Regions from separate parts of the Pseudomonas sp. GW460-LB5 genome, predicted to be linked through region 2. Evidence: riboswitches for the same ligand, from Rfam matches in the RefSeq annotation. Region 2 holds a riboswitch; each other region holds the start of a gene.
The links. A riboswitch is a leader RNA that binds a small molecule or an ion and turns the genes downstream of it on or off. The one in region 2 is predicted to bind cobalamin.

Region 1: another riboswitch for cobalamin. It lies ahead of AC07XM_RS11130 (CbtB domain-containing protein); the one in region 2 lies ahead of AC07XM_RS21955 (TonB-dependent receptor).
Region 3: another riboswitch for cobalamin. It lies ahead of cobW (cobalamin biosynthesis protein CobW); the one in region 2 lies ahead of AC07XM_RS21955 (TonB-dependent receptor).

What each region holds. Positions count from the first base shown of each region.
Region 1 covers NZ_JBWKXT010000014.1:38,446-41,666, forward strand. The annotation lists gene AC07XM_RS11125 (TonB-dependent receptor plug domain-containing protein) at 1-1,386, shown strand, start outside; cobalamin riboswitch at 1,581-1,803, shown strand; gene AC07XM_RS11130 (CbtB domain-containing protein) at 1,898-2,086, shown strand; gene AC07XM_RS11135 (CbtA family protein) at 2,096-2,782, shown strand; gene AC07XM_RS11140 (cobalamin biosynthesis protein) at 2,782-3,171, shown strand; gene cobM (precorrin-4 C(11)-methyltransferase) at 3,205-3,221, shown strand, end outside.
Region 2 covers NZ_JBWKXT010000041.1:42,556-45,776, reverse strand. The annotation lists gene AC07XM_RS21955 (TonB-dependent receptor) at 1-1,846, opposite strand, end outside; cobalamin riboswitch at 1,956-2,163, opposite strand; gene AC07XM_RS21950 (outer membrane beta-barrel protein) at 2,324-3,070, shown strand; gene AC07XM_RS21945 (GNAT family N-acetyltransferase) at 3,202-3,221, opposite strand, start outside.
Region 3 covers NZ_JBWKXT010000003.1:93,769-96,989, reverse strand. The annotation lists gene AC07XM_RS04100 (ATP-binding cassette domain-containing protein) at 1-598, opposite strand, end outside; gene AC07XM_RS04095 (hypothetical protein) at 825-1,184, opposite strand; gene AC07XM_RS04090 (glyoxalase superfamily protein) at 1,181-1,558, opposite strand; cobalamin riboswitch at 1,660-1,876, shown strand; gene cobW (cobalamin biosynthesis protein CobW) at 1,977-3,044, shown strand; gene cobN (cobaltochelatase subunit CobN) at 3,048-3,221, shown strand, end outside.

The sequences.
Region 1 (3,221 bases), on a different contig from region 2:
TCGCCAACCTCGTTCGATGACCTGGCGACTTTGCAGTTCGACCAGTGGGTAAACAACCTGGACATCACCCGCGCTTTTGATCGCGTGTTTGGCCTGGCCGTACCAACCCGCGTCTCGGCGGGCCTGGAACACCGTTGGGAGCGGTTCCAGACCTTCGCCGGCGACCCCGTCGCCTACGGCGTCGGGCCCTACACTTACCCGGCCACCCTGGCCGACGGGCGCCCCAACCCGCTCTACGCGCTGGCCACCGGCCAGACCGCCGTGGGCGCCCAGGCTGCGCTGACCATCCGCCCGGAAGACGAGGCCGATGTGAAGCGCAACAACTATGCCGCCTACATCGACCTCGGCCTGGACCTGACCCCGCGCTGGTACCTGGGCACCGCCGCGCGCGTCGAGCACTACGACGACAACTCGGGCAACACCGCCAGCTTCAAGCTCAATTCACGCTATGAACTGAGCGAAACCGTGGCAATCCGCGGCACTTTGGGCAGCGGTTTCCGTGCCCCGTCGCTGACCCAGAGCGGCTATACGGTCAGCGACAACCGCACCGCGCTGGACGCTGACGGCAATGTGGTGCCGGCCTTGCGCCGCACCGTGGCGCCTGGCAGTGCCGCGGCGCTGGCATTCGGCGGCGACAAGCTCGACCCGGAGAAATCGCGCAACGCCGGCCTGGGCCTGACCTGGCAACCGGCGCGCCGTACCAGTGTCACCCTGGACACCTACCTGATCGACATCGACGACCGCATCCTGTTGACCGAAAACCTCTACGACCGGCAGAACGGTGCCGGTGCTATTGGCGATATGCTCCAAGCACTGGGCCTGGCACGCACCACCTGGATCAACTACTACACCAATGCCTTCGACACCCGTACCCGCGGCCTCGACCTGGTAGGTGACCACACCAGCGAATTCGGTGCCTGGGGCGATGTGCGCTGGACCTTGGGCTTCAACTGGAACAAGACCACTGTGCGCGGCAGCCGGGGCACGCCCGCAGCGCTGGCGGCAGCCGGTATCGAGGTGGTCGGCCATGGCCGCGAAGGTGACCTGGTGGCGGCCTCCCCGAAAACCAAATGGGTACTGGGCAGTCAGTGGTTGCTGGGTAGCTTCACCGGCACCTTGCAGACCACCCGCTACGGCAAGGTCGAAACCTGGCAGCAGAATCAGGCCCAGGACCGCACCTTCGGCGCCAAGTGGATTACCGACCTGGACCTGTCGTACCTGCTGTTCGACAGCTTGACCGTCAGCCTGGGCGGCACCAACATCTTCAATGTACGGCCCGACAAGAACGGCGTGTACAACGCCAACGGCAACCAGGCGGCCTACGGCAACCCGCCGTTTCATCCAGGTGGCGGGTACTGGTACACCAAGCTGGCGTATGACTTCTGAAAACATCCTTTGGGTTTAGCGCGGACCTCAGTGGGAGCGGGCAAGCCCGCGAATCAGGCAGATGCGGTGGATGGCACCGGCTTTGCCGGTGTTCGCGGGCGAGCCCGCGCCCACAATGATTGGGCAAACTTTCACCCTGAGCACGGCAGTCACTCGCACACATGGCAATTGACGCAAACCCCGCCCCATGCTCTCCTTATGCCTCACGTTCAGGTGCCCCCCAGGGGGTGAAACGGGAAACCGGTGCGTCGCAGGCCCTCCATCAGGGCCGGACAAGCCCGGTGCTGCCCCCGCAACGGTAAGCGAGTGAAGCGTCTGTGCCACTGTGCCTTGTAGTCCGGCATGGGAAGGTGACGCTTTTCAGGAGCCCTGCTCCTCCTCGCAAGCCCGGAGACCGGCCTGGCGTTCATGAACACCCCGCGGTGGGCGGGCGCTGTTGCATTCCCCTGGGCGGCCACGCATCAGGGATGCCGCGCTTGCCCGTTGCCCACAAAAAGCAGAGGAACGCGTCATGCCCGTCACCAGCGCCAAGCCACACAGCCTTGCCACCCCCGTCACCCTCAGCCAGCGCATCGTCATTGCCGTTGGCGCAAGCCTGCTGGGCCTGGGCCTGGTGTACTTCGCCGGTTTCTCGCACATCGAGGCCGTGCACAACGCCGCTCACGACACCCGCCACAGCGCCGCCTTCCCCTGCCACTGAGTACGCCTGATGATCACGCGCATTGCCCGTACCGCGGGCTTCAGCGGGCTGCTTGCGGCCCTGCTGCTGACCCTGCTGCAAAGCTTCTGGGTCGCCCCGCTGATTCTTGAGGCGGAAACCTACGAATCCTCGGCCCCGGCCGCACACCACGAACATGGCGGCGAAGTGGCCGCCCATGAGCACAGCGCCGACGCCTGGTCGCCGGAAGACGGCTGGCAGCGGGTGCTGTCCACCACCGGTGGCAACCTGGTGGTTGCGGTCGGCTTCGCCCTGATCCTCGCCGCCCTCTACAGCCTGCGCGAACCGCAGCGTGCCGGCACCGGTGTGCTGTGGGGCCTGGCCGGTTTCGCCGTGTTCTGTCTGGCGCCAACGTTGGGGCTGCCACCGGAACTGCCCGGCACCGCTGCCGCCGACCTGGGGCAACGCCAGGCCTGGTGGATTGGCACGGCCAGCGCCACCGCCCTTGGCCTGGCCTTGCTGGTGTTCGCCCGGCACTGGCTGTTGAAGGCGCTGGGCGCCGTGTTGTTGATAATCCCCCATGTGATCGGCGCGCCACAGCCCGACGTGCATGAAAGCCTGGCCCCCGCAGCACTGGAGACTCAGTTCAAGATGGCCTCCTGGCTGACCAACGCTGCATTCTGGGTGGCCTTGGGCCTGCTCAGTGCATGGCTGTTCCGCCGTTCCAGCCAGGCCTGATGCCGGCCTTCTACGCCGGCTTCGGCTGCCGCCGAGGTTGCCCGGTGGATACATTGCAAACCCTGCTGCACCAAGCCTTGGCTAGCCAGGGCCTGGTGCTCGCCGACCTGCGCGGCATTGCCAGCATCAGCCTCAAGGCCGACGAACCCGGCTTGCAGCAACTGGCCGAACGCCTTGGCTTGCCCTTGGTGCTGTACCATAGCGCACAACTGCAAGCCTTTGAGCCGCTGCTCAGCCACCGCTCTGCCACAGCCCATGCCCACAGCGGCTGCTGGGGCGTGGCCGAGAGCGCGGCACTGGCGTTGGCCAGCCAGCGGCCCGGCTGCACCGCCGGGTTACTGCTGACCCGCCAGGTACTGGGCCCGGCGACCCTCGCCCTGGCCTGCTGAACATTTCGCTCCTCTTTCCTGCAAGGACTTTCCATGACGGTGTACTTCAT
Region 2 (3,221 bases):
CGGTACGCCGTGGCACGTTGGCCGGCCGGTTGCCGGCACGGTCCTGCGCTACACCGCCGACCATCTCGTCGAAATCGTCATACCTGGCGCGTACCAGCGACGCATTGGCCGACACCTGCCACTGATGCGCCAGTGCCAGTTCCAGGGTTGCCTCAAGGCCATCTGACGTCTGCTGCCCAGCCTGTTGTTTCTCGTGGGTGATCGGGTCGTCCACCAGCAGCTTCTTTTTGACGATGTGGTAGGCGGCCAGCGTCCATTCGCCACGGCCGTCCCAGAAGCGCTGCTTGAGGCCAACCTCGGTCTGTTTCGCCTCGGTCAGGTCATAGTGCATCTGGGTGGGGCTGAGGCTGATGAGGTTGTTGACCCCCTCCTGGCTGGTGGAGTACTGCCCGTACAGCGCCAAGTCATCGGTGACTGCGAACACCAGCCCGGCGCGCCAGTTACCACCTTGCAGGCTGCGGTCGCTGCGGCTGTCGTTGGTCAGGTTGGTGCGGTCGATGTGGTTCTGGTCGCGGCGCACCCCAGTGACCAGCGACAGCCGGTCGCTCAGTTGCAAGCGGTTCTCGACGAACAGAGCGAAGGTGTGGGTGCTGGACAAGGTTTGCGGGCGCAGCGGCGAGGCGCTGTGGAACCCGCCCGGTTCTGGCTGCCATGGGTCGATGTAGTCACCGCCCACATCGTTGTAGGGCGCATTGCTGTCGACGTTGAAGCGGACCTTGTTGTATTCCGCGCCGACCACGGTCTTGCTGGCCAGGCTGAACAGCCTGTGGTCAAAGGTGAAGGTCTGGCGGTCGCCGAACTGTTCCTGGTTGTGCTTGATCTCCAGGTAGCTGCCGCGCTGCAATTGCTGGCGCTCGGCGTCCCAGCTGTAGTCTTCGGCATTGCGCCAGTGGCGGCGGCTTTTGATGTAGTACAGCTGGTTGCTGGCGCTGACGTGGTCGTTCAGCGTCCAGTCCGTGGTCAGCCGGGTCCACTCATCGACGTAGTGCTGCACGTCGTTCTGCACGTTGTAGTTTTTCTTGCGCAGGCTGCTGCGGTAGTGGCCGTCGATCAGCGGGGTGCCGTAGTAGTTGGCAGGCTCTGCATCACCACGGTCGTGGGCAAGGGTGAAACTGAGGTCGTCACTGGCATCGAAACGCAGCGCGGCACTCAGGGCCAGGCTGCGCGATGTGGTGCGGTCGACCCAGCCGTTGCCGGCCTGCTGGTTAAGGGTCAGGCGATAGCTAAGGCGCTCGCTGAGGCTGCCGCCGCTGTCCAGGCCGAGCTGCTGGCGGTCCCACGAGCCGTAGCCCAGGCGCAGGTGGTTGCGCACCTCGCCGGCAAACGGTTTTTTCGGGATCACGTTGATCACCGCGCCGGTGGCGCCTTCGCCATGCAGAACCGAAGCCGGGCCGCGAATGACATCGATACGCTCGACCATCCACGGGTCGACCGGGAACGTCTGGGTGCCGGCACCGGTGTACAGGCCTGCGCCGTCGAACAGGGTCATCACCGAACTGTGACCGGCAAAGCCGCGGGCGGACAGGCCTGTGCCGCCGTCGCCGGGGGAGCCGACGAAGGTGATGCCCGGCGACCGCGTCACCGCATCCTGCACGGTGAGGTTGTTGCGCTGCTGAATCTGCTCGGCGCTGATGCTGCTGGTGCTGGCCGGTGTTTCCAGGGCACTGAGGCCGAGGCGCGAGCCTGCCTGGGTCGGCGTGGCCAGGTCGAGGGTGCGGCTGTCGAGGGTGTCGGTGATGGCCGTGGAAGGCAAGGCCAAGGGCTGCTGGTCATGGCCATCGGCCAGGGCCGGGAGGGCGACGGCCAGGCAGGCCGCCAGGGGGTGAAGCTTGAACATACGGGACATGTCGTTCCACTGCTGCAGGAATGAATGGATCCCGGTGGAAAACACGCAAAGGCGAACCATGCAGGCAGGCGCGCGCACGGATTCCGGCCTGCGCCCGCCCACCGCGGGTTGCCAAGTGAAGCTCCAGGCCGGTCTCCGGGCTTGCGAGGGGCATGAAACCTTCACCTTCCCATGCACGTGCACAGTGGTATCTCGAAGGGTTCACTCGCTTACCGTTGCGGGGGCAGCGCCGGACTTGTCATGGGTAACATGACGCACCGGCTTCCCGTTTCACCCTGCGCGCGGCGGCGAAGGGCACCTGAAACTGGCGCGCATCTGACCACTGAAAGGCTAAGGCGTCAAATGTTGGCGTGCCATGAATACGCCGATAAAACACAGGGTTGCGTGTTTTTACTGATTTTTTTTCGAACTTTTCGTGTGGCGTTTGTCTCGAACCGCACGTTCGTCTTTCGTTACCAAGTCATGGAGACTTTACGCATGCCTGCTCGTCATCTGTTGCGCCACACCTGCCTGCTCGCCTTGATCGCCGCACCGCTGGCCGCCACCGCCGCACCCAGCACCGACCCGCTGTTCACCATCGGTCTGCAGGGCGCCTACGACAAGTTCAAGTTCGAAGGTGGCAGTGAAAGCGACAAGGAACACATGGGCCAGGGCGGTGTGTTCGCCACCTTCGGCAACAAGCTGACAGCCGAATCCGGTTTCATCTACCAAATCGGCGCCGAAGCCAAATACGGCAAGAAGAACGACAACAAGCTCAAGGAAGCCCAGGCTGACCTGGACCTTGGCTGGCGTGCGGCGCTGGACGCTCGCAACTTCGTCGATGTGACCGTGGGCGGCGGCTACAGCTGGTCGCGCTTCGAGCCGGAAATCAACGACCTTGATACCAAGCTCACCGTGAAGTCGCCCTTTGCCAAGGCGGCGCTGGGCTACAACCACCAGTTCGACGCCTCGACCCTGCGGGTGGAAGTGGGCGCGCGCCACACCCTGGACGGCCGTGCGCGGCTGAAAGTGGACGACTTTGGCAGCGACACGGTCGACCTCAAAGACCGCACCAACCCGTACGCCGAAGTGACGTTGCTGATGAACCAGCAGGGCGCTTTGCCGGTGCAGGCCGGGGTGTACTACACCCGCACCGAATACAAGCTGGACGAAGATTCGCCAGTGGCAGACAACACCAAGCTCAAGCGTGACGAGTTTGGTGTAAAGGTGGGCTTGGCGTTCTGAAGCTGAGCGTTTAGCAGGCCCGGCCTCTTCGCGGGTGAACCCGCTCCCACAAGGACCGCACAGCCTTTAGATGCTGCGCAGTACTTGTGGGAGCGGGCAAGCCCGCGAAGGGGCCGAACCTGCAAGAGAGGTCAGCGCCCGCGACGCCGCG
Region 3 (3,221 bases), on a different contig from region 2:
TGCGGTCGTGGCTGATCACCAGCAAACCTCGGTCCCAGGCCTCGATCATGCTCAGCAATTGGGCACGGGCGTCGCTGTCCAGGTGGTTGCTCGGTTCGTCGAGTATCAGGTAGTCGGCACCGCTGAGCCATGCGCCTGCCAGCGCCACGCGCATAGCCTGGCCGCCGCTCAGGCTGCGTGCGGGCTGGCGCCAGTCAAGGTGACTCAGGCCGTTGCGTTGCAGGTGCATCTGCAGTTGCTCGCGGATATCCCAGCGCTCGCCGACGGTGTCGAAATCCTGGGGGTTGATGCTGCCTTGCTCGATGCGCTCCAACGCCGCTATCACCGACCCCACCTGGGCCAGGTCGGCAAGCGTGGTGCTGCGCTCGATTACCTGCTGATTCAGCAGATGGACAGGCCCAAGGCGCCGGCACTGGCCGCTGCTCGGTGCACGCTGGCCGGCAAGAACCTGCCCTAGCAGGCTCTTGCCCACGCCATTGCGCCCGACCAGGCCGGTACGCCGTTGGTCGAAGGTTTCGTTGAGATCGGTAAACAGTAGCCGGCCATCAGGCAAGGCCAAAGAGACGCTGTCCAGCGTCAGGATCGACGTGTTCGTCATGCACAACTCCACAAATGCCGCGACATCTCCGGAGCAAACCGGAGGCTGAAGACTGGCCGTCGAATGGACGGCGGCATTAATGGCGCATTGGACGAATACCTCGTACTGGGGGAGTGCGTAGCCTAACGGCCCGTTGGGGGCGGGTAAAGTACCGCCCGCCGTGTATGGGTTTCCTGCACTGGCGATGCGCCGCGCGAGCGGCGCCCGATCTTGTCTGGCCCTGGGCTCAGCGCCCCGTCAAGCGCTTGGCCCAGTCGCCTCCGTGGCTCTGTTTGCAGGCCTCTTCGCTGTCAAACCGTACATGCCAGGCCGGGTGATCCAGTTGTATGCCGGCGTGGTCCAACGCCTGACGGGTCAGCGCCAGCATGCGTGCCTTTGCTTCACCCGCCACTGCAGCGACTTTCTCGGCCTCTTGTTCAAACACCCAAGTAATACGCAGGCTGGCCGGAAAGTTCTCAGGGTCCAGGCGATGGGTGAGCCAGGTGAACCCGACGATTTCTGTCTTGGCGGTTTCACAGGCGTCCGTCAGGCACGCTACCAGCTCCCGCTCCAGGCGGGCCATTTCGCGTTTGCCCAGCGCCTTCACAGGTTGGCCTCGTCATCGATCTGCTGGCAGAAGCGCAGGCGGTTGCCGAACGGGTCGCACACCTGCATCTGCAGGCCCCAGTCCAGGCGCTCGGCTTCGGGCCGGGCGTAACCGTACTGTTTGCCTTGCAGTTCATGCTCCAGCGCCCGCAGGTCGTCGAGGCGGGCAAACACTGTAGAGCCGGGGCAGGCATCGCCATGGTGCTCGGTAAGGTGCAGGATCAGGCCATCGCGGTGAATCTGCATGTACAACGGCAGGTTCGGGCTGAAGCGGTGCTCCCAGTCCAGGCTGAAACCGAGGAAATCCATGTAGAACTCCCTGGCCTTGTCGACCGAGAAGATGCGCAGTACCGGGATGGCGGGGGCGAGGAGCATGGGGCGTCCTTGACAGTGGGCAAAGTCGCCACTGTACCGCAGTGCCGCCAAGAGTTGTCGGCAAGCCCCGCAGCAATGGTTGACCACCCGCCAGCCACTGCGTAGCCTTGCCACTTCGAGGTTCTTCGGCCAGGCCGAAGCTAAGACGGGAACGCGGTACAAGCCGCGGCTGCCCCCGCAACTGTAAGCACTGACAACGGATCGACACAGCCACTGCGCCAATGCGCGGGAAGGCGTCATCCCGCCAGCCCGCCGTTCAACTGAACGGGGAGCTGGAACGGTGCAAGCCAGGAGACCTGCCTCGCAACGTTTTCGACTTTCAACCGGGCGGGGTGATCCGGTGGCGAACAAGCCCGGCCGGCCTGGTCCGCGGCTGTCGTCCTGCATGCCCGCGCCATTCTGCCAAGGGCAATGCGACATGAAAACACTGGCCAAGCTCCCCGTTACCATCGTCACCGGCTTCCTCGGCTCGGGCAAGACCACCTTGCTGCGCCACATGCTCGACAACGCCCAGGGCCGTCGCATTGCGGTCATCGTCAACGAATTCGGCGAACTGGGTATCGACGGCGAAATCCTCAAGCAGTGCAGCATCGGCTGCACCGAAGAAGAAGCCAGCGGCCGCGTCTATGAACTGGCCAACGGCTGCCTGTGCTGCACCGTGCAGGAAGAGTTCTTCCCGGTCATGCGCGAGCTGGTGGCACGCCGTGGCGACCTGGACCACATCCTGATCGAAACCAGTGGCCTGGCCCTGCCCAAACCGCTGGTGCAAGCCTTCCAGTGGCCGGAAATCCGCAACGCCTGCACCGTCGACGCGGTCATCACCGTGGTCGATAGCCCGGCCGTGGCTGCCGGCACTTTCGCCGCCTACCCGGACCAGGTCGATGCCCAGCGCAAGCTCGACCCTAACCTGGACCACGAATCGCCGCTGCACGAACTGTTCGCCGATCAGCTGGCTAGCGCCGACCTGGTGGTATTGAACAAGGCCGACCTGATCGACGCCGAAGGCCTGGCCAAGGTGCGCGCCGAAGTGGCCGAAGAACTGCCGCCGGCAGTCAAGGTGGTAGAGGCCAGCAGTGGCAAGCTGCCGCTGGAGGTGCTGCTGGGTGTGGGCGCCGAGTCCGAGGCGCACATCGATGGCCGCCGTACCCACCACGATTCGCACCACGATGGCGACGATCATGACGACCACGACCACGACGCCTTCGACTCCATTTCCATCGACCTGCCGGAGGCTGACGAAAGCCTGTTGCTCGACGCCTTGACCCAGCTGGTGGTGGAGTTCGGCATCCTGCGCGCCAAAGGCTTCGCTGCCATCCCGGGCAAACCGATGCGCCTGCTGGTGCAAGGCGTGGGGACCCGTTTCGACAAACACTTCGACCGCGCCTGGCGTGCCGACGAGCCGCGCATCACCCGCCTGGTGTTGATCGGCCAGGAACTCGACGCTGCCCAGCTGGAAGCGCGCCTGCGCCAGGCCTTGGGCGCCTGACCCGTGCACCTGCTGCGGACCCAGCCCGGCGGCTTCGTGCCGGACGACAGTATTGCCGACCTTGGCCAGACACCCGCCGAACTGGTGATTCTCTGCAGCGGCGATTCGCACCTGGCGTTGCTCGCCGATACGGCCGAGCAACTGCCTGAGGATTTCCCCAGCCTGCGCCTGGCCAAC